DNA from 4 places in the Pseudomonas syringae pv. tomato str. DC3000 genome. Region 4 is predicted to be linked to each of the others. Evidence: predicted binding sites of a transcription regulator. Region 4 holds the regulator's gene; each other region holds the start of a gene.
What was found. The regulator FliA, encoded in region 4, starts transcription of late flagellar genes. The targets are predictions, from matches to a motif close to CTAAAGTTTNNNNNNNNNNNGCCGNTAA.
Positions count from the first base shown of each region.

Region 1 (4,991 bases), 570 kb from region 4:
GAGGCCAAGGTCCCGCTGGTGTTCGTCAACCGCAATCCTGACCCTGCCAAATGGCCCGCGCAGACTGCATTTGTTGGCTCCGATGAGCTGGAGTCCGGCACCCTGCAAATGGAAGAGCTCGCTCGCCGTGCGAATTACAAGGGCAATGTAGTGATTCTGGTCGGCGACCCGAGCAACAAGTCGTCGGTCATGCGCACCGAGGACGTGGAGAAGGTCGTCGCCAAGTACCCGAACATGAAGGTGGTGCAGAAGAAAATCGGCAATTGGGAGCGCAGCCAGGCCGCGACCATCCTGGTTGATTGGGTCAAGCAGGGAGTGGACTTCTCGATCGTCGCCGCCAACAACGACGAAATGGCCATTGGCGCGATCATGGGCCTGGAGAAGGCTGGCAAGAATGCCAAGGACTATCTGGTGGGCGGCATCGACGGCACCCCGGACGGATTGAAGCTGATGGCCGAAGGCAAGATGGCCGTGAGCGTGTTTCAGGACGCCGTCGGCCAGGCCAACGGTGCGGTTGATGCGGCACTGAGTATGGCGCGTGGCGAAACACTGGCATCCCCGGTGATTTGGGTGCCGTTCAAACTCATTACCCCGGAGAACCGGCAGGAATTCGAGTAAGGTTGAGTGGAAGACGTTTCTGGCTTGTGAGTGTTGCACAATGTCATGCCTTGCTTGTATTCACCGCATGTAAAAGCGCTTTTTAGATCAGTGTTTATTGAAGCGGACGGGCGACGCTTCGCTCGTCCGCGAACTGCCGGGAACCGGCAGCAAAAACGGCCGTCTCGGTTTACCAGACACAGCCGAGGTGGCATGTTTCAGTGCCGCTTCGCAACCCATCGCGGGCAAGCGAATAGGTCTGTACATTCACAAATGCTCTACCGCCCGAAACATAGCCTTCGCGAACAAGCGAAGCGTTGCCCGGTACGCTCCCGCGCCCTCCGGGCAGAAGCACGTTATTTGGCGCTTCGACAAAAGCCCCGCTCTTCGGGCTCGTCGGCGTAGGCAGTGCCCTAGACGCGAATATCCTGCGGCCCGCGTATCCGTGCTTCGATTCGCGTGCCGGTCAGGCGTTCTTCGTTGGAGAAACCGTCGTAGCCAGCCAGCGCTCCGAAATGTATGCCGGTGAGCTGCTCGATCTGCAAGACGCTGCGTTGCCAGGTTTTGAGCTGGCCGAACATGATGTCCAACTGACCCAGCTCGCGGCTCTGGTCGATCATGTAGGCGCTGGCCGAAGGCTTACCGTCGTCGCCGACAAACGCCACGACCTTCCAGAATGCCAAGGGCACCCTTATGTTCCGGTAACTGCGGTCGTCGTCGCGCAGCACCGGCCCGCTGAACACCGTTACCCGGGATTTCCAGCGACGGGTGTTGTCGAGAATGTAATCCTCAAGCTCCAGCCAGGTTTTTTGATTGAACGCCGCCATCTGCGGCGAACAGTTGGTGAAATGAAACGTGTCGCTGTTGGCCACTTCGGCTTCCTTGCCCCAGTTGGGGTCTTGGCGCCTGACCAGATGGCCGCGATCCAGCAAGTTGTCGGCGTAGACGCTTTCACCGATTTGCGCCTCGGCGGGCAATCTACCGTCGAAAGACCACGCATCCTTGCCCCGCTTGACCTCAACACTGCTGGCACCATCGATATTGACGCCGACGTACAGCGCCAGGCGTCGACTGCGCGACATGGTGATGGAAAAGTGCGTGTAATCAAGGCGATTGCCGGTGTTGTCCAGCGGATAGACATCGGCTGCCAGCTCGGCGTCGACCGCAGGCCAGGGCACCACGAAATCTCCGAGGAAGTTTTCGGCGTAACCCTGACGCTTTTTCAGTTCGCTCGCAGGGGTGGTACGTGGTGCAGCCAGTGTCTGTGGTTGCTGCGCAAGCAATGCGGCCGGCACGTTTAAAGGCTTGAGGTCGGCGAGGCGGGGGCGGTAGGCAAGGTCGATTTTGAGTTTCTTGTCAGGCACGGTGATTGCTCCTGCAGTGGGCGTGAGTTTTGTTACAGTTGACCATAGACGCGTTACAGGTCGACGTCAGGCCAGACACATGCGCTAAAGCTTTGGCCTCGACGGGCGTTAACCATCGCAAGGGAACAACCTTCCACCCCAGGAGCGCTGCATGCAAACGTTAAAGGCCTTATACGAGTCAGTCGAAAAGCAGTTCTTCGACACACTGACCAAAAAGCTCTCAAGCCTTTTTCTGCTGGTGCTGGTCAGCGCTCTGCTGTACTGGGTGGCCTTGAACATTCGCGCCGACATCATGCTGCAATTACACGGCTCATCACTGGACGCCGCCGCGCTGGGTCAGATTCAGGGCCGGCTTGATGTCCTCAGCAACGCCATCCTGCTAAGCACGCTGTTTACGCTGGCCATGGTCAGCTTCATGGTCTGGTATTTCCGCCATCTGATCGTGCGCCCTGTCATGTTCATGACGCGTGCTCTCGAAGAGGTCGCCAGTGGCGAGGGCGATCTGTCCCGAGACCTGCCCTTGCTGACCCACGACGAAATTCGCGTGCTGGCCAGCACCTGCAATCGCTTTCTGGCCAAGCAGCGCGAGGTCATCAGCAGTATTCAGGGGCTGACTGTGCAGATCGCAGTCGAATCGGCACGCTCGCTGAAAAACATCAGTGATTCCAGTGACAGCGCCACCGATCAGGCGCGTTTTGCCAGGGAAGTCATGGACCAGAGCAACATGGCCGTGGGCAGCATCGAAGATGTTTCGCAACAGACTCAGGGTATCTCCAGCACCACTGCGCAGAACCTGAGCATGGCACGCGACTCGTACGCCGAACTGCTGGAAGTGACCGGTAACATCAGTCAGATATCCAGCAACCTCAATGAGTTCGGTACGCTGGTGTCGGGGTTGAACGAGCGTTCATCGAGCATCAAATCCATCGTCGGGCTGATCCAGCAGATTTCTTCGCAAACCAACCTGCTGGCGCTCAATGCCGCCATCGAAGCGGCGCGAGCCGGGGAGAGCGGGCGCGGGTTTGCCGTAGTGGCGGACGAGGTGCGCACCCTGGCGCAGAACGTCAGTAAAGCGACTGACGATATTTCCCGGAACATCGATGCGATGCTTCAGGAAGTCAGCTCCACTCACGAACAGACCATCCAGATCAGCCACAGCGCTCGGGAAACCCAACGGGTGGTAGAGCGTGCATCCGGCCATTTCGAGAGCATGATCGGTGATTTCGAGTCGACCAATGACAAGCTGGCCGACATTGCCACGCATATCCAGCAATTTGCGACGACCAACACCGGCATCAACGAGCGGGTAACGCGCATCTACTCCGACAGCCAGGCGATCGATCAGCGCATGCAGCACTCCGCGACCGCAACCCGTGACCTGTCCGGTGTCGCCGAGCAGGTTCAGGCCCTGCTGGGGCGTTTCGTGCTTGGGCATGGCGAACTGGACGCTGCGATCACTCGCGCCAGCCAGTGCCGGGATATTTTGCAGGTACGCCTGGCGGAACTGCACAAACAAGGCGTCAACCTGTTCGATCAGAGCTACAAGCTGATTCCCGGCACCGACCCTAAACAATACACGACCAGCTACACCGACCGTTTCGCGCAGATCTGCCAGGAAGAATGCGACAAGCTGACCAAAGGCACGCGGGGCGGCAAAGTCACGTTTATCGTCGACAGCAAAGGTTATTGCCCGGTCAACAACAGTTGGGTGTCACTGAAACCGACCGGCGACCGCGCCATCGACCTGCCCGTGTGCCGCAACAAACGGATGTTCTCCGACCCCATAGGTTTGCGTGCCGCCAGTAACAAACAACGCTTCCTGCTACAGACCTACTTGCGTGACACCGGCGAGATCATGACCGAAATCGACGTGCCGTTTTTCTTTGAAGGACGCCACTGGGGCAACTTGCGGATGGGTTTCGATGCGGCGCTGCTGTTGGGCAAATAGTACGAACGTTGGTTGAGCCAGAACGCAGGCTTGTAATACGAAGGAACGTTCGGCCATATCAAGGCTCAACTTCTACAAGGCGCTGACTTCCAGAACGCCAACGGAGGTGTGACTTTGAACATTCAAGACCTGACAAAACACGTAAAGGACAAGAAGGTTGATGAACTCGATCTGATCTCCATGGAAGGCGGTTCCTACGTGCTCCACGCACTGGTGAACGGCAAGTCTGTGCCGGTACAGGGCTCGACCGGCGAGCCCCTGCACGTTGCTTCGCTGGAAGAGGCGCGCAAGGTGCTTTCGGCGGTGCCTGACGTAAAACTGTTCATGACCCAGGCGGTGGCGCATGACGAGATGGTTGGCCTCGACAGTGTTCAGCCTGAATCGTCACGCCATGAGATACCGCTGCGCTCCAGCCTTTGATCGCGGTGTCAGGCGCTGCGCCTGACCGCGATGCATTTGATCTCCAGCAACAGGCCGGGATGTGCCAGCTCCGCAACGCCGATGCAGGTCCAGGCACACTGACCGCGCGGGAAGATGCGATTCTTCACGTCGCGGAACACCGGCATATGTTCGCTCATGGCAACGTGATAGGTGGTCATGTCCACGATATCGTCGAACGTGCAGCCGCCTTCGGCCAGCACCGTGCGCAGGTTCTCCCAACAGGCAATGAACTGTGCCTCCGGGTTGAGGATGACTTCCATGTCCCGGGTGCGTCCTACCTGGCCGGCACAGTACAGCGTGTCACCCACCCTGACTGCCGGTGCGTAACCGGCGCGGTCCATGATTGACTGCAGGGTAGGTGGGACGATGATTTCGCGATCTGACATGTGTAACACCTGTTTGTAACGTCTGAATGTGTAGAGCTCAAGCTGATTGGGCATCATCCTGCCGCTCAGCCCTTGACCGTCGGTTTGGCGGCGCGCCGAGGCTTTTTCGCTGCGGTGCCTGTGGCAGCGTTCGCTGCCTTGGTCGAGGTCGCAGCCCCGCGCTTGGCGGTCTTGCGTTTTTTCTTCCACGGCGGCGCAACGCCTGCCGGGCTGGCCGGGCCGCTGATGGTCATGCGCATGCCGACACAGCGGCTG
Region 1 is NC_004578.1:2,731,365-2,736,355, forward strand. It holds gene PSPTO_RS12835 (substrate-binding domain-containing protein) at 1-618, shown strand, start outside; gene PSPTO_RS12840 (DNA/RNA non-specific endonuclease) at 1,011-1,961, opposite strand; gene PSPTO_RS12845 (methyl-accepting chemotaxis protein) at 2,113-3,909, shown strand; gene PSPTO_RS12850 (DUF6482 family protein) at 4,018-4,329, shown strand; gene PSPTO_RS12855 (RidA family protein) at 4,338-4,736, opposite strand; gene PSPTO_RS12860 (DNA topoisomerase III) at 4,802-4,991, opposite strand, start outside.
Region 1: the regulator FliA is predicted to act here: its motif matches at 2,046-2,073, upstream of PSPTO_RS12845 (methyl-accepting chemotaxis protein).

Region 2 (4,991 bases), 1.5 Mb from region 4:
GCCTGCTTGTCGGTCTTGCCGCCGTCTTCGGGTGCGGCGCTGAACCAGCCGTCGTGCTCGGCATCGCGCAGCGGACCGCTGAGTGCGGCGACCCCGTGATCGACCAGCGCGGCGCAGCCGGGTATGCCTTGCGCATGGGCCATGGCAAAACAGTGAGTCATGCGTGCAGTGTTCATGGTTTCGGCCGTGGCACCAACCATCAGACGTCCGTAGTCGTCAAGACTGCCAAAGCCGTTTTCCAGCCTGGATGCCTTGGCGAAGGCCAACAGGCGGTTGCCTTCCAGTGCCAGCCATTGATGATGGGCTGGCGAGCGCAGCCAACTGCTGAAAGTGTGATTATTATTGTCCATGACGCGATGCCGCCCCCTTCGATAAGGTTGTGCCGACTGTACCGGAGGTCGTTTTGACCGAGGGCATAATGCGCGTCCGGTCGTTCGTCGGCAAGCGGACACAACCTGTATCAATGTAGGGTTTTACACCTTGAAGCGTAAGACCACCTGGTTCAGGTCCGCTGCCAGACGCGACAGTTCATGGCTTGATGCGCTGATCTGGTTGGCACCCTGGGTCGATTGCATGGACAGATCACGAATATTGACGATGTTGCGGTCAACTTCACGCGACACTTGCGCCTGCTCTTCAGCCGCGCTGGCAATCACCAGATTGCGCTCGGAAATCTGATTGATCGATGAAGTAATTTCACTCAGCGATTCGCCTGCGCCCTTGGCCAGCGACAATGTCGAGCTGGCGCGCTCGCGGCTGGTGTTCATCGATTCCAGCGCCTGGGCAGAACCGCTGCGCATGGCATTGACCATCGAGTCGATTTCCAGCGTTGACTGCTGGGTGCGATGCGCCAGTGCCCGCACTTCATCGGCCACCACCGCAAAGCCCCGCCCCGACTCACCGGCGCGCGCCGCTTCGATCGCTGCGTTGAGTGCCAGCAGATTGGTCTGCTCGGCAATCGAACGAATCACATCCAGCACCTTGCCAATGTCCTGCGACTGATTGGCCAGGTTTTGCACCAGCGTTGAAGTGGCCTGCACGTTATCGGTCAGTATCTCGATCGACTGCACGGTCTCGATCACCCGCGTCTGGCCCGCCTGCGCCGAGTTGCTGGACTGGCTGGAAGCATCCGAGGTGGACACTGCGTTGCGTGCCACCTCTTCCACTGCCGAAGTCATTTCATTGATGGCAGTGGCTGCCTGATCGATCTCGGCGTTCTGCTGGTTGAGCCCGCGATAGCTGTCCTCGGTGACCGAGTTGAGTTCGGTGGCGGCCGAGGCCAGTTGCGTGGCCGAACTGCCGATATGACGCATGGCGTCACGCAAGTTGCCCTGCATCAATGCCAGGGCGCGCAACAGGCGAGTGACTTCATCTTCGCCGTCGACCTCGATGCTGTGCGTCAGATCACCTGCGGCAACCTGCTCGGCAGCGGTCACTGCGCGCTGCAACGGGCTGACGATACTACGCGTCAGCCACAGCGCCAGGCCAATGGTGCACAGCGCAGCGAGGGCCACGAAGATAATCACGATATCGCGCGATTTGTCGTACTGGGCCTCGGCCGACTTGCCTTCGGCATCGACCTTGGTGACATAGAAATCGGCCAGGTCATTGAGCTGCTTGCCGGAGCCGTCGACAATCTGCTTCATGTCGATCAGCAGCAGCTTGTTCAGCCCGGCACTGTCGCCCTGGCCTGCCAGCACGAAAGAGCGATCCAGCGCCGTGCGGTATTGGCCCATGGTCACCAGAAACTGATCATTCAGGGTCTTTTCTTCAGGGGTGTCGACGAAGGTCTTGAGGGTGTCCAGCTTCTTGTTCAGGTCGCCCAGACGCACGTCCAGTTGCCCGCGATAGGTCGGAATGCTCGCAGGGTCGGTGTCCAGTGCCATGCGCAGGGAGATGGTCCGGATGCGCAGCATGATTTCACGGATATCATTGACCACTCGCATGCTTGGCAGCCAATTGGTTTCGACGGCCACTTCGCTCTGGCGAATGGTCGACATCTGCGCCAACGCAAACCAGCCGAGCAATGCGACCAACAGGGAAATGAGGGTAAAACCCAGACCGGCACGACGAGCGATAGTGAGTTTGCGTAAGTTCATGGCCAGGGCTCTTTTTTATTTGGAGGGCAGTGTTTGACGGGAAGTTGTCAGACAACCGCCAGCGTATCGCCCATGTCCTACAACTCTTGAGAGCGGTCAGCAATCATTTAGGGTTTTTACTCGACAAACCACGCGCGCTTGCCGAATTGTCCTGTTCAGACGGTGCCTCCAGGGACGCACTCAGTGACGAGCCGCCAGTTGCCAGACCCGCGCCACATCACGTGCGCGGTCATGCAGCAAACGACGGGTATCGCGGCACGCCTGCTCAAGGCTCATCGGCCCGCTGGTGAGCGCAAAGGCTGCGCTGATGCCGTGCTGGTAAAGCTGCTCGTAACCCTCGCCCAGCGTACCGGCCAGCACAAGCACCGGCACGCGCTGGCGCTGCGCAACCCGCGCCACACCCAGAGGCGTCTTGCCACGCAGGGTTTGCGCGTCGAAACGACCTTCGCCGGTAATCACCAGATCGGCACCGATCAACGCCTGCTCCAGCCCGGTCAGGTCGGCAACCACTTCGACGCCGGGACGAAACGAGGCATTCAGATACGCTTTAGCGGCAAACCCCATTCCACCTGCCGCACCGCTGCCGGGGCTGTTGCGCTGGTCCAGGCCGAGGATATGCGCCGAATGATCGGCGAAACAGCCAAGCGCTGCGTCCAGCGCGATAACCTGCTCGGGCGATGCCCCTTTCTGCGGGCCGAAGATGTGCGAAGCGCCGTTCGGCCCGCACAGCGGATTGTCGACATCGGCGGCAATTTCGACGCGCATCCCGGACAGACGTGGATCGAAACCGCTCAGGTCGATGCGGGCGAGATTCGCAAGCGCCAGGCCGCCGGGCGGCAACGGCTGGTGGTCGGCATCGAGAAAGCGTGCGCCCAATGCCGCGAGCATGCCGCTGCCGCCGTCATTGGTTGCGCTGCCACCGATTGCCAGAATGATGCGCCGGGCTCCGGCGTCCAGCGCCACAAGAATCAACTGCCCGGTGCCTGCGGTGCTGGTGACACAGGCATCGCGCTGCTCAAGGGTGAGTAATTGCAAGCCGCTGGCCATGGCCATTTCAATGATTGCGGTCCGGCTTTCTGCCAGCCATCCCCACTGTGCTTCGACCGGCTGCCCCAGCGGGCCATTGACCCTGGCACTCATCAGTTCGCCGTTGCAAGCCGCCAGCAATGCCTCGATGGTGCCCTCCCCGCCGTCAGCCATTGGGCATTTGATCAATTCTGCGTGCGGCCAGACTTCGGCAAGGCCGCTGGCGATGGCGTCGGCCACCGCTTGGGCGCTGAGGCTGTCTTTGAACGAGTCGGGGGCGATGACTATTTTCATTGTTGTTCTCCATATCCGATACCGAATGTTCTCATCCCGGCCCGGTTTCGCCGCCTGCCCTGCGCACAATGATCAGCATCGGCAATCGGGCATTTGACCAAAAAACCTTTTTATTCATGACGAGCCATCATCTGCGCGCCCAGATACAGGCGCAGCAGGTCATCGGTCTTGTAGGGATCGCAGCCCGTCAGTTCGGCTATTTTCTCCAGTCGGTAGCGCAGGCTGTTGCGATGAATGCCCAGGGCCTCGGCGCAGGCCTGGCTTTCGCCGCTGTACTCGAACCATTTGCACAGGGTGTCGAGCAGTTGCACATGATTGTGCAAACGGCCAATCGGCTCGGCCACTTCTTCGGCCAGCCAGTCATGGCGGTAGCGCCAGAACAGCACCGGCAGACGGTGCGCCTCCAGACGCAGAATGCGTTGCCCCGGTCTGGCCTGAGTGGCGTAGTCCAGCAGATCGCGCGCCGCCGCGCAGGCATTGCGCAATGTGGGCAAATCCGGAGATTGACCCACTGTGGCCATGCGCAGGACTGGCCAGCCGTGCTCATCCAATTGCTTGAGCAGCACGCCGTCGTCACGTTCCTTGCCCACCGCGCGGCACCAATACAGCAACGTGGGCTCACGCAGCACGCACCAACTGTCGGCGTAACGCGAGCCAAGCCAGGTTGCAATCTGACTGGCGAACGCCCCTGGTGCGTCCAGCTGGATGAGCACCGCCTGACGCGGCAAATGCGGTTGCAGGCCCAATTGCCGCGCTTCGTCCACCAGACTTTCTGGGCAATCAGCCAACAGCAGCCGAGCCAGCAGGTCTTCACTGCGTTGCGCGCGCCATTGCAGGTCGGCTTGCTGGCGACGTTGCTCCATGAGCATTTCAGCCGTCATCTTCACCAATTCGCCATAGACCCGGACCTCGTCCGGCTCGCCGGTGATGCCAAGCACGCCCACCAATTGATGGTCGAGCATCAAGGGCAGATTGACGCCCGGTTTTACACCGCCCAGGCGCATCGCCGCCAGCGAATCGATCTCGACCACCTGACCATTGGCCAACACCCGTTGTGCCCCCTCGTGGCGGATGCACAAACGCTCTGGATCGCCGCTGCCGATAATGATGCCCAAGTAGTCCATGACATTGACGTTGTACGGCAGAATGGCCATCGCCCGGTCGACGATGTCCTGAGCCAGCGCTCGATCAAGGGCGAACATGAAAGGCTCCCGACGCGGGGCAAGGCTTGTAATGGTTGGGCATGTGGATACATTTTGTTGAAGTTATAGAGCGTCCGAGTGTGCCTGAAAGTGGTAAAGCGCGCGATGTGTGTGGCAGAGTGCCTGCTTTGAACGTTTGAACCGCCATCTGCAAGAGGCCCCCTGAACTTGATCAGATTCCGACTCGCCAGTGTGCTGTCGCTGTTGACCTTGCAAGCCTGCACGTCGATGGCCGAAAACCAGACACCCAACACAAGCTTTGAAGACTACCGGCAACGGACGGTCGAGCTGATCCGCAACCAACGCACCTTCCAGACTGACGACCACGCGACCGAACTGGGCTGGAACGCACCGCGCCAGTGGACCCCGA
Region 2 is NC_004578.1:3,704,330-3,709,320, forward strand. It holds gene PSPTO_RS16960 (AGE family epimerase/isomerase) at 1-350, opposite strand, end outside; gene PSPTO_RS16965 (methyl-accepting chemotaxis protein) at 474-2,099, opposite strand; gene PSPTO_RS16970 (glycerate kinase) at 2,280-3,419, opposite strand; gene PSPTO_RS16975 (sugar diacid recognition domain-containing protein) at 3,530-4,621, opposite strand; gene PSPTO_RS16980 (alpha/beta hydrolase) at 4,850-4,991, shown strand, end outside.
Region 2: the regulator FliA is predicted to act here: its motif matches at 2,163-2,190, upstream of PSPTO_RS16965 (methyl-accepting chemotaxis protein).

Region 3 (4,991 bases), 1.6 Mb from region 4:
GGTGTGGATGTTCATCGAATGTCTCTGTGGGCTCTGTGCGAAAAGTGGCTGCGCTCGGTGAAACAGAAAAATGAGTCGCCAAGGAAGCGATAACTTATTAAATGACAGTGTTCAGCTAGATCATAGGGGACTTTGCGATGACGCTTTTATTAACGTTTCGCTTTTTCTGTTCTTTTTAGATGGTTTTTTGGCGAAGTCGTGTTTTTAGCGTTATCTGTCTGCGGGCAGGTTCGCATACATGCAGCGTGTAGGGCAACAAAAATTCCAATGGCTGATGTTTTAGCTTTTCCTTAGGGGGCGGCGGTCATCGACGCTCAACAAGGGTTTGCTATCAGGATAGTTGGATTTTCAATGTTGGCACCGGGTCGCCTCATGAGGTGCTGGCTCCTGATAAGAATCGGGAGCACAGCATCACGTTTCAATGGCGGGTCTGGAACATGAAGTTCATTAGGTACTTATGAAGGGTCAGTATTGATCTGACTTTGAAAATCCGACATGGTGGCGAAGTTTGCCATCCTGGAACTGATCCTTCCAGGGCAATATATCCGCACCCGCCGCTTTCAGTGCGGCAAGATTATCCCGCACGGCTTTAGTGGCGCCGTCTCTTTCTTCAAACTTGTCGCCTCCCAGCCAGTTGGCATTACCCACTTCGCCAATCTGAGGTTTATAGCCTGCATTTTGCAGTGCTTTTATCTCGTTGCCCAAGCGGGCAGAAGCGTCTGCACCACTGGCATATTCATGAATGCTGCCAATCAAGCCGGGGTTGCCTTTGCCGTTGGCCGCTTTTAATTGATCGGCGTATTTCACCAGGCCGCTCTCGGGGCCTGCAGTCAAACCACCTCCCCAGTTGCTGTCCTCCACAACGATGCTTCCCTTGTAGCCGGCGTTGCGTGCCGATTTGATCAGCGTACTTTCCATGTCAGCCCAGCCTTGGGTGGCTGATGTGCCACCTTCATTGAAAGTGTCCAATACGAAGCTGGAGTGACCGCCGAATTTTTTGACCACATTGCTGATGTCGGTCGAGGCCTGATTCAACTTGTCACCCGTCAGTACGCTTCCGCCACCACCGTTCGCGTTGTCACGAAATGTAAACTGGACTTTTACGCCTTGTTTATCCCCTTCATTAACCAATGCAGTGAGTTTATCCATCTCCTTGGTGTCCTGGATTTGATCGTGTGTCATCTGGATACGTAACGTCCCGCCGCCAATCCCTTTCAGGTCCTGAATCATTTTAGTGGCGGCTGCAGGTGTAGCGATGTCACCCGGATCCACATTGGCACCGCCATGCGAGCCAGTATCCGCATTGCTGGCATTTGGGGTCGGCCCCGAAACTTTCTCTTCGACAGTTACCGCGTTGCTCTGAAGTGCGTTTTTAGTCACTGCCGTTGCAACCTGCTGTTGACCGGCCGGAGCCGTGTCCGAGGGGGCGGCTGATTTCTGCAGTTGGGCGTTGCGGTTAAGCAATGCTTTTGTGTAAACCGGAGCAGTTTCCGGCGCCTCTGCGGGGCGTCCTGATGAATCGTATTTATGGCTGGCGGTATAGGTGTCAAGTTTTGACTGTCTGGTCGTAGGGGCATCATTGTTGCCAGCGTTCACGGGCAATGTGGCTTTGTTCGTTACAGCAGATTTTTCTGGCGCGGCCATCGAAAGGTCATAGGACCGGATTGAATTGATATTCATCGAGCGTCTCTTTCTGAGCGGGGGTTAAGTTCGGTGGCGATGCTAGAGATGGCAAAGGGCTATTTCAAGTGGTTAAAAATGCAACATGCAAGTTACGAGTGTGGTCGGCATGGTGAATGTCGGTAATCATTTAAAGAACTCGGGCGGGGATTAAATCATTGATTTTATTAGCGCTTGTGCGTGTTTTTCTTTTGATTTTTCAACGCTTGATAGCGTGCGCTTGGGCGTGATGTTATTTACGGGGTGAATGGATACTCATAAATAAAGTGCCCGTGGCGAATGAAAAGTCTTACTTTTTAGTGTGTTGAATTTTTGTTTTATTGATCAAAAGCCTGTGGCTTAATTGTCAGGGTTCTGGGTTGATTGTCGAAAATATTGCGCTGCGCTATTTGCCAGGATGCAGGGGGGTGGTCGCACGGATTGCTGAATCGCTAGTGTAAGCAAAAAAGTATCGATCACTTTGTTAAAAAGTACCGGCACGTTGCGTGTGAGGTTAAGTGCATCGTCGATGATTGAACCGTTGAGTAAATTTTTCTGGCATCACGGTGTGGTTGTTATCCCCGTGTGTGTCTTGTGCAGGCTGCATCAAGAGGAAGTTCTATGTATTTACGACGTTTTAAAATAGCCACGCGAACGTTGGCATGCTTTGCTGTCATGGTTTTGCTGGTCTTGGGTTTGGGTATTTTCAGCCTGGCACAGTTGTCCAGTATTCGTGCCAAAGGCCTTGAGATCGAAAACGACTCATTGCCCGGAATTGCCTTGGGCGACGCCATTGCTCTGGCGTTTTCAAACACGCGCTACGACGTAATGAAAATGTTATCCGCTCGCAGTGCCGATCAACTGGTTCAGGCGCGCGACGAGTTAATGCAGCGCGAATCAGTGTTCGCAAAAGCCATAGAGGCGTACCAGCCTTTCATCGATTCGCCGGGCGAGCGGGAGTTGATTGAGGGCGTGGACACTACGTTTAAAGACTACGCGCGACATGCCGAACAGGTTCACGCACTGATCACGGCAGGCCAGGAGGACGCAGGCCGTCTGCTGGCCTGGAATGAGATGGCAGGTATCGCAAAGTCCCTGATGGCGCAACTGGAAGGTCTGAAACAGCTCAACGATGCGTCGCAATCAGAAGCCAGCACCGGCGCCAGCCATACCTATGCCACTGCCAATCGGGTCACGTTGTTTACGATGGGGTCGGCGCTGCTGGTCACCCTGATCCTGGCCTGGCGGCTTACTGTCAGCCTGTCGGGACCGATTAGACAGGCGTTGGCGGCATCCGAAATGATTGCGGCGGGCGACCTTCGCATCGCGCACATTGAAAGCCTTGGCAGCGATGAGGCGGCCCTGTTACTGCAGTCGATAGTGCGGATGCGTGAAAACCTCAGAAACACGCTGAGCCATGTCGGGCAGGCGGCCGGACAAGTGTTCACGGCGACCGAAGAACTGAACATATTGATGCGCGATAACAACGCTGACCTGCGTGTTCAGAATAGCGAAATAGAGATGTCTGCTGCTGCGGTGACCGAGATGAGCCAAGCGGTACAGGAAGTCACGCGCAATGCTGTTTCCACTTCAGAAGAGTCAAAGGCGTCGGCTCGTGCTGCGCAAGAAGGGCAGGGGGAACTCGGTCTTACAGTCGGCTCAATCAAACAACTGACCGAGGATGTGCAGCAGGCTACCGATCAGGCACAACTGCTGGCCGTCAGAACACTGGAAATTTCAAAAGTTCTGGAGGTTATAAGGTCTGTTTCCGAGCAGACCAATCTGCTTGCCCTGAACGCAGCGATTGAAGCTGCCCGTGCGGGTGATGCCGGTCGAGGCTTTGCCGTTGTTGCAGATGAGGTGCGCGCGTTGGCTCACCGTACCAGTGATTCGACGCGGGAAATCGAGAGCATGATCGAGCACGTACAGCAAGGCACCCAAAACACCGTAGCGGCATTGTCGCTAAGCCGCGAGCAGGCGCATCGCACCAAAGCGCAGGCAGAATTGGCCAACGCAGCGTTGGCCTCTATCGCCAACTCGGTGATGATCATTGATGATCGCAACCTGGTAATCGCCAGCGCCTGCGAAGAGCAAACGCAAGTCGCCCGTGAGGTCGATAGCAACCTGGTGCGCATTCGAGACCTGGCGGCCCAGTCGGCAACTCGCGCGGACAAGACCGCCCACGCCAGTCAGCTACTCGCAGAACTTGCCAACGGCCTGAACGAAAGGTTGAGGCATTTTCAGTTGTAGCAAAACATAGTCTCGGCGCAGGCGCATTTCGGGGTTATGTTCCAGCAGGCGGCTGTTGGCTTCGTATTCGTAACTGACTTCACCGCGCAGTTGTCGAGGGTGCGGCCCAGTTCACAGGCAGGTCGTATTCGTGGCGGCGGTGGATTAAGTTGTAGGCGTGCTTGACGGCTCGCCTGGCAACCAGAGGGCATCCTTTCAGCCAGAGCGACTTTTTCAGAAAAGCCCTGGCGAGAAAAGTACCCTCAAAGACGCTTTCCTGCCTATACATGAACCGACAGCGTCGCCTGCAAGATGTCACAACACACTCAACGGGTACTCCACGATAACGCGCACTTCATCCAGGTTCTGCTCGAACTCGGTCGCTCGGGTCGTGGCCTGGCGGACGCGTACTGACAAGTCCTTCAGGGTTCCGGTCTGAAAGGTGTACCTGGCTTCGATGTTGCGCTCCCAGCGTTTCTGGTCGGTCAGCGGGTTGCCTTGTGCGTCACGGCGCATGTAGGTGTTGTTGGCGTTGGTATAGTCAGCGTCGGTACCTTTGCCGTAGCGGGTCATGAACGTAAGACCGGGCACGCCGTAGGGGGTCATGTCCAGGTTATAGGTGAGCATCCACGAGCGTTCTTTCGGCGAGTTGAAGTCGCTGTACTGGAGGGAGTTGGTCAGATAAATCGAGTCGGACAATCTCAGGTAGTCGAAGTCGTCATCGCCCTGGTTGCGCTGATGGGAAAGCGCCAGGCTGTGTGCGCCGTATTTCAGGTCGACACTGGCGCTCCATATGTCGTTGTCGAACTCGCCGAGCAGCCGTTTGCCTTCGTCGGTTGCGTTGTAGTAATTCAGGCTGCTGGTCAGCGACAGGTCGTCGTTGATCGGCAGCACGTAGGACACAGCCCCGTATTTCTGGTCCCACGCATCTTTCAGTCGGCTGGTGTATAGAGACAGATTCAGCCGGTTAGTGGCTTTGTAGTCACCGCCGAAATAGGCGAGCCAGGGTGAGTCGACCGGACCGGCATAGAACGTGGAAAAGCCTTCTTTCATGTCGCTTGAAGCAGGCTGACTCATCCCGTTTAGGCGACCGCCTTGCAAGG
Region 3 is NC_004578.1:3,717,842-3,722,832, reverse strand. It holds gene PSPTO_RS17035 (cellulase family glycosylhydrolase) at 1-15, opposite strand, end outside; gene PSPTO_RS17030 (cellulase family glycosylhydrolase) at 466-1,680, opposite strand; gene PSPTO_RS17025 (methyl-accepting chemotaxis protein) at 2,281-3,909, shown strand; gene PSPTO_RS17020 (OprD family porin) at 4,204-4,991, opposite strand, start outside.
Region 3: the regulator FliA is predicted to act here: its motif matches at 2,026-2,053, upstream of PSPTO_RS17025 (methyl-accepting chemotaxis protein).

Region 4 (4,991 bases):
ACCCTTGCGAAGGATGTCGAACACGTTCTCGGCGATGTGGCAGCACTCCACCAGCTCATGGAGCTGGAGGAAGCCGGCGCCGCCTTTTACAGTGTGAAAACCGCGAAAAATTGCATTGAGCAGATCAGCATCATCCGGTCGGCTTTCCAGCTCGACCAATTGTTCTGACAACTGCTCCAGAATTTCGCCGGCCTCTACCAGAAAATCCTGAAGGATCTCTTCATCGGCGCCGAAGCTCATGGGGTGCTCCCTAAAATTAACCGTCAACAGACCTTAGAAGCCGAGGCTCGATAGCAGATCGTCTACATCATCCTGTCCGGATACGACGTCTTCACGTTTATCGGCATGAATCTGCGGACCTTCACCCTTGTCGAGATGTTTTTTAGGATCTTTTTCAGCAAGGATGGATTCTTCGTCATGTTCGATGCCAGCGAAGCGATCGACATGGCTGGCCATGAGCACCAGCTTGAGCAAATTGCCCTCTACTTCGGTCACCAGTTGCGTGACGCGCTTGATCACCTGACCGGTGAGGTCCTGGTAATCCTGAGCAAGCAGAATATCGTTGAGGTGCGCGGAAACCGTATGGCTTTCCTTCTCGGTACGCGTCAGAAAACCATCGACGCGCTTGGCCAGTTCACGAAACTCTTCGGCACCGATTTCGCGACGCATGAAGCGTCCCCAGTCTTCGCTCAACGCCTTGGCGTCGGAACTCAGACCATTCATGATCGGCGTGCTTTCCTCGACCAGATCCATCGTACGGTTGGCCGCGTTCTCGGTCAGCCTGACGACGTAGGAAAGACGCTCCGTCGCGTCCGTGATCTGCGACACCTCTTCGGCCTGAGGCATATGCGGATCAATGTGGAAATTGACGATTGCACTGTGCAACTCACGCGTCAGCTTGCCCACTTCCTGATAAAGGCCGCGGTCACGGGTCTGATTGAGCTCATGGATCAGCTGCACAGCTTCGCCGAAACGGCCTTTTTCAAGGCTGGTGACGAGTTCCTGTGCGTGTCTTTTTAAGGTCGACTCAAAGTCGGCCATCGAATCATTGTTATCCATAGCGCCCTCACGGCATGCATCAGCTATTGACGCGTTCAAAGATCTTTTCGATCTTCTCTTTCAGCGCTTGAGCCGTGAATGGCTTGACTACATAACCGTTCACCCCGGCCTGGGCAGCTTCAATGATCTGCTCACGCTTGGCTTCGGCAGTAACCATCAGTACAGGAAGGCTTTTGAGACGATCGTCCGCACGGACCTGACGCAACAAGTCGATACCGGTCATGCCAGGCATGTTCCAGTCCGTCACCAGAAAGTCAAAGGCACCGCTCTGCAGCATCGGCAATGCGGTCAGACCGTCATCCGCTTCAGATGTGTTGGTAAACCCCAGATCACGCAACAGATTCTTGATGATCCGCCGCATCGTTGAGAAGTCATCAACGATGAGGATTTTCATGTTCTTGTCCAATTCGACCTCCAAGCAGTCTTTAACGCGTTCAGCACCTGAACACGCTGTTCACTCAATACTGGCACAGCACACCCCCAGCTATACGAAACGACGACGGGCTTGGCACAACGACAGTCAAGACTGCGACTAAAGCCCATCGAGACATTGCCCGACAGGCCCTTGCCTCGTCTATCCTGCTACCACGTAACGCTTTGCACAGCCGGCATGCAGACAACGCACGACAAACGTCGCGCACTGCCGTCAACGCGCTCGCCACTCCCCCAAACGCCCTCGCAAACGAGCTGCGCACTGGCTGTGTAACTGACTGACTCGAGATTCGCTGACACCAAGAACCTCTCCGATTTCCTTGAGGTTCAGCTCTTCGTCGTAGTACAGCGCCAACACCAGACGCTCGCGCTCTGGCAAATTGGCAATTGCATCGGCCAACGCTGCCTGGAAGCGCTCGTCTTCCAGGTCGCGTGATGGCTCAAGCGAACCGCTTGCGCCGTCCTCGTGCAGCCCTTCATGATCGCCGTCCTGCAGCAGGTCGTCGAAACTGAAGAGGCGGCTGCCCAAGGTGTCATTCAAAATCCCGTAATAATCATCAAGACTCAACTGGAGTTCGGCCGCAACCTCGTGATCTTTAGCGTCACGACCGGTTTTAGCTTCAATTGCGCGAATTGCGTCACTGACCATACGGGTATTGCGGTGAACCGAGCGAGGTGCCCAGTCCCCCTTGCGAACCTCATCGAGCATTGCACCACGAATGCGAATACCGGCATAGGTCTCGAAACTCGCACCCTTGGTGGAATCATACTTGGTGGAAACCTCGAGCAGGCCGATCATACCAGCCTGAATCAGATCCTCGACCTGCACACTGGCCGGCAAGCGCGCCAGCAGATGATAAGCGATACGCTTGACCAGCGGCGCATAACGCTCGATCAACTCGTACTGCGAATTACGGGAGGTTTTGCTGTACATCTGGTAGCCGCTCGCAGTCATTGCACAGGCCCCGCACTGGTCTGGTGAACGAGTCGCTCAACGAAGAACTCGAGATGACCCCGCGGGTTGGCTGGCAACGGCCAGGTATCAACCTTCTGGGCAATGGCCTTGAAAGCCAGCGCACATTTGGAACGCGGGAATGCTTCGTAGACGGCACGCTGCTTTTGTACCGCCTTGCGCACGCACTCGTCGTACGGCACGGCACCTACATATTGCAGGGCAACATCAAGAAAACGATCAGTCACTTTGGTGAGTTTGGCGAACAGGTTGCGTCCTTCCTGCGGGCTCTGGGCCATGTTGGCCAGCACCCGGAAACGGTTCATGCCGTAGTCGCGATTGAGCAGTTTGATCAGGGCGTACGCATCGGTGATCGACGTGGGCTCGTCGCACACCACCAGCAGCACTTCCTGAGCGGCGCGCACGAAGCTGACCACCGACTCGCCGATACCGGCAGCGGTATCGATCACCAGCACATCGAGGTTGTCGCCAATCTCGCTGAACGCCTGAATAAGGCCGGCATGCTGGGCCGGTGACAGGTGCACCATGCTCTGGGTGCCAGAGGCCGCAGGCACGATACGAACCCCGCCCGGCCCCTGCAACAGAACGTCGCGCAACTCACAGCGACCCTCTATCACATCGGCAAGCGTGCGTTTAGGCGTCAGCCCAAGCAGAACGTCGACATTGGCCAGGCCAAGATCGGCATCCAGCAGCATGACGCGCCGGCCAAGCTCGGCGAGGGCCAGTGATAGGTTCACTGACACGTTAGTCTTACCGACGCCACCTTTGCCACCGGTCACCGCGATAACCTGTACGGGATGCATGCTGCCCATGTTATTTCTTTACCTTGTCTTGCGTAGACCGAAACCACATCAAGGGCTGCACGTTCGCAAATGAACACCGCATGGCAGACCGTTGACGCAGGGACATTCCAAAAATATCCATCACTTAACCCACTCTCTTGCCAGGGGTGTGATAGAGGTCAGCAAACATATCCGCCATCGCTTCCTCGCTAGGCTCATCCTGCATCTGCACACTCACCGCACGACTCACCAGTTGATGACGTCGTGGAGTGTGCAGGTCATCAGGAATACGTGGACCGTCCGTGAGGTAGGCCACCGGTAACTCGTGACTGATCGCCAGGCTCAGGACTTCGCCCAGGCTGGCTGTTTCATCAAGCTTGGTCAGAATGCATCCGGCCAGGCCACACCGTTTGTAACTGTGATACGCAGCGGTCAGCACCTGCTTCTGGCTGGTCGTCGCCAGCACCAGGTAGTTACGTGATTTGATGCCGCGCCCTGCCAGGCTTTCAAGCTGCATGCGCAGCGCAGGATCACTGGCCTGCAGCCCGGCGGTATCGATCAGCACCACGCGCTTGCGCAGCAAAGGCTCCAGCGCCTGAACCAGCGACTGGCCCGGATCGACATGGGTGACCGGCACGTTGAGGATGCGCCCAAGAGTCTTGAGCTGTTCCTGCGCGCCGATGCGGAAACTGTCCATACTGACCAGGGCGATATTCTGCGGGCCGTACTTCAACACATAACGTGCCGCCAGTTTGGCCAGAGTGGTGGTCTTGCCCATACCGGCAGGACCGACCATGGCAATCACTCCGCCCTCTTCCAGCGGCTCGATGTCCGGTACAGCAATCATGCGGGCCAGATGGGCCAGCAACATGCGCCAGGCCTGACGAGGCTCGTCGATGTCCGGGATCATCGACAGCAGATCGCGAGACAGCGGGCCGGACAGGCCGACGCGTTGCAGACGGCGCCACAGGTTGGCCTGCTGCGGACGGCTGCCTTGTAGCTGGTTCCAGGCAAGGGAGCCGAGCTGGACTTCCAGCAGCTCGCGCAGGCCGTTCAATTCAGAGCGCATCGAGTCAAAGGCACGCTGACCGCCAGCAGGCTCTGCAGCCGGTGCGGGAGCGTAGGCAAACGGGCGTGGCGGCTCTTCGAGCGTCGGTTCGATATGCGTGTCGGCAGCACTGACCGGCTTGCCGGAAAACAGCTGAAGGTTGATCGACGCATCGCTGTCGCTACGGTTGTTCAGTTCGGCCTGAGCGGAGACGATGCGCGACTGAGTCTTGCGCAGCTCGTCTTCGAGTTCCATATTCGGCACACGCGGCGCCAGGGCAGACAGCTTGTAATCCAGAGCGGCAGTCAGCTCTACGCCACCGGCAATGCGCCGGTTACCGATGATGGCCGCCTCGGCGCCCAGCTCATCGCGAACCAGTTTCATGGCTTGACGCATATCGGCGGCGAAAAATCGCTTAACTTGCATGACTCACTACCTCAGCCGTTCGGCCCGACAGTCGCTACGATGGTTACTTGCTTGTTGTCCGGTATTTCCTGGTACGCCAGAACATGCATGTTCGGTACAGCCAATCGTCCAAATCGTGACAGCATCGCCCGGACAGGACCTGCTACCAGAAGAATGACCGGCAACCCTTGCATCTCCTGACGCTGGGCCGCTTCAATCAACGAACGCTGGAGCTTTTCAGCCATGCTCGGTTCAAGCAGAACGCCTTCTTCCTGACCCTGACCAGCCTTCT
Region 4 is NC_004578.1:2,162,355-2,167,345, reverse strand. It holds gene PSPTO_RS10295 (chemotaxis protein CheA) at 1-240, opposite strand, end outside; gene PSPTO_RS10290 (protein phosphatase CheZ) at 274-1,059, opposite strand; gene PSPTO_RS10285 (chemotaxis response regulator CheY) at 1,079-1,453, opposite strand; gene fliA (RNA polymerase sigma factor FliA) at 1,706-2,446, opposite strand; gene fleN (flagellar synthesis regulator FleN) at 2,443-3,276, opposite strand; gene flhF (flagellar biosynthesis protein FlhF) at 3,392-4,720, opposite strand; gene flhA (flagellar biosynthesis protein FlhA) at 4,732-4,991, opposite strand, start outside.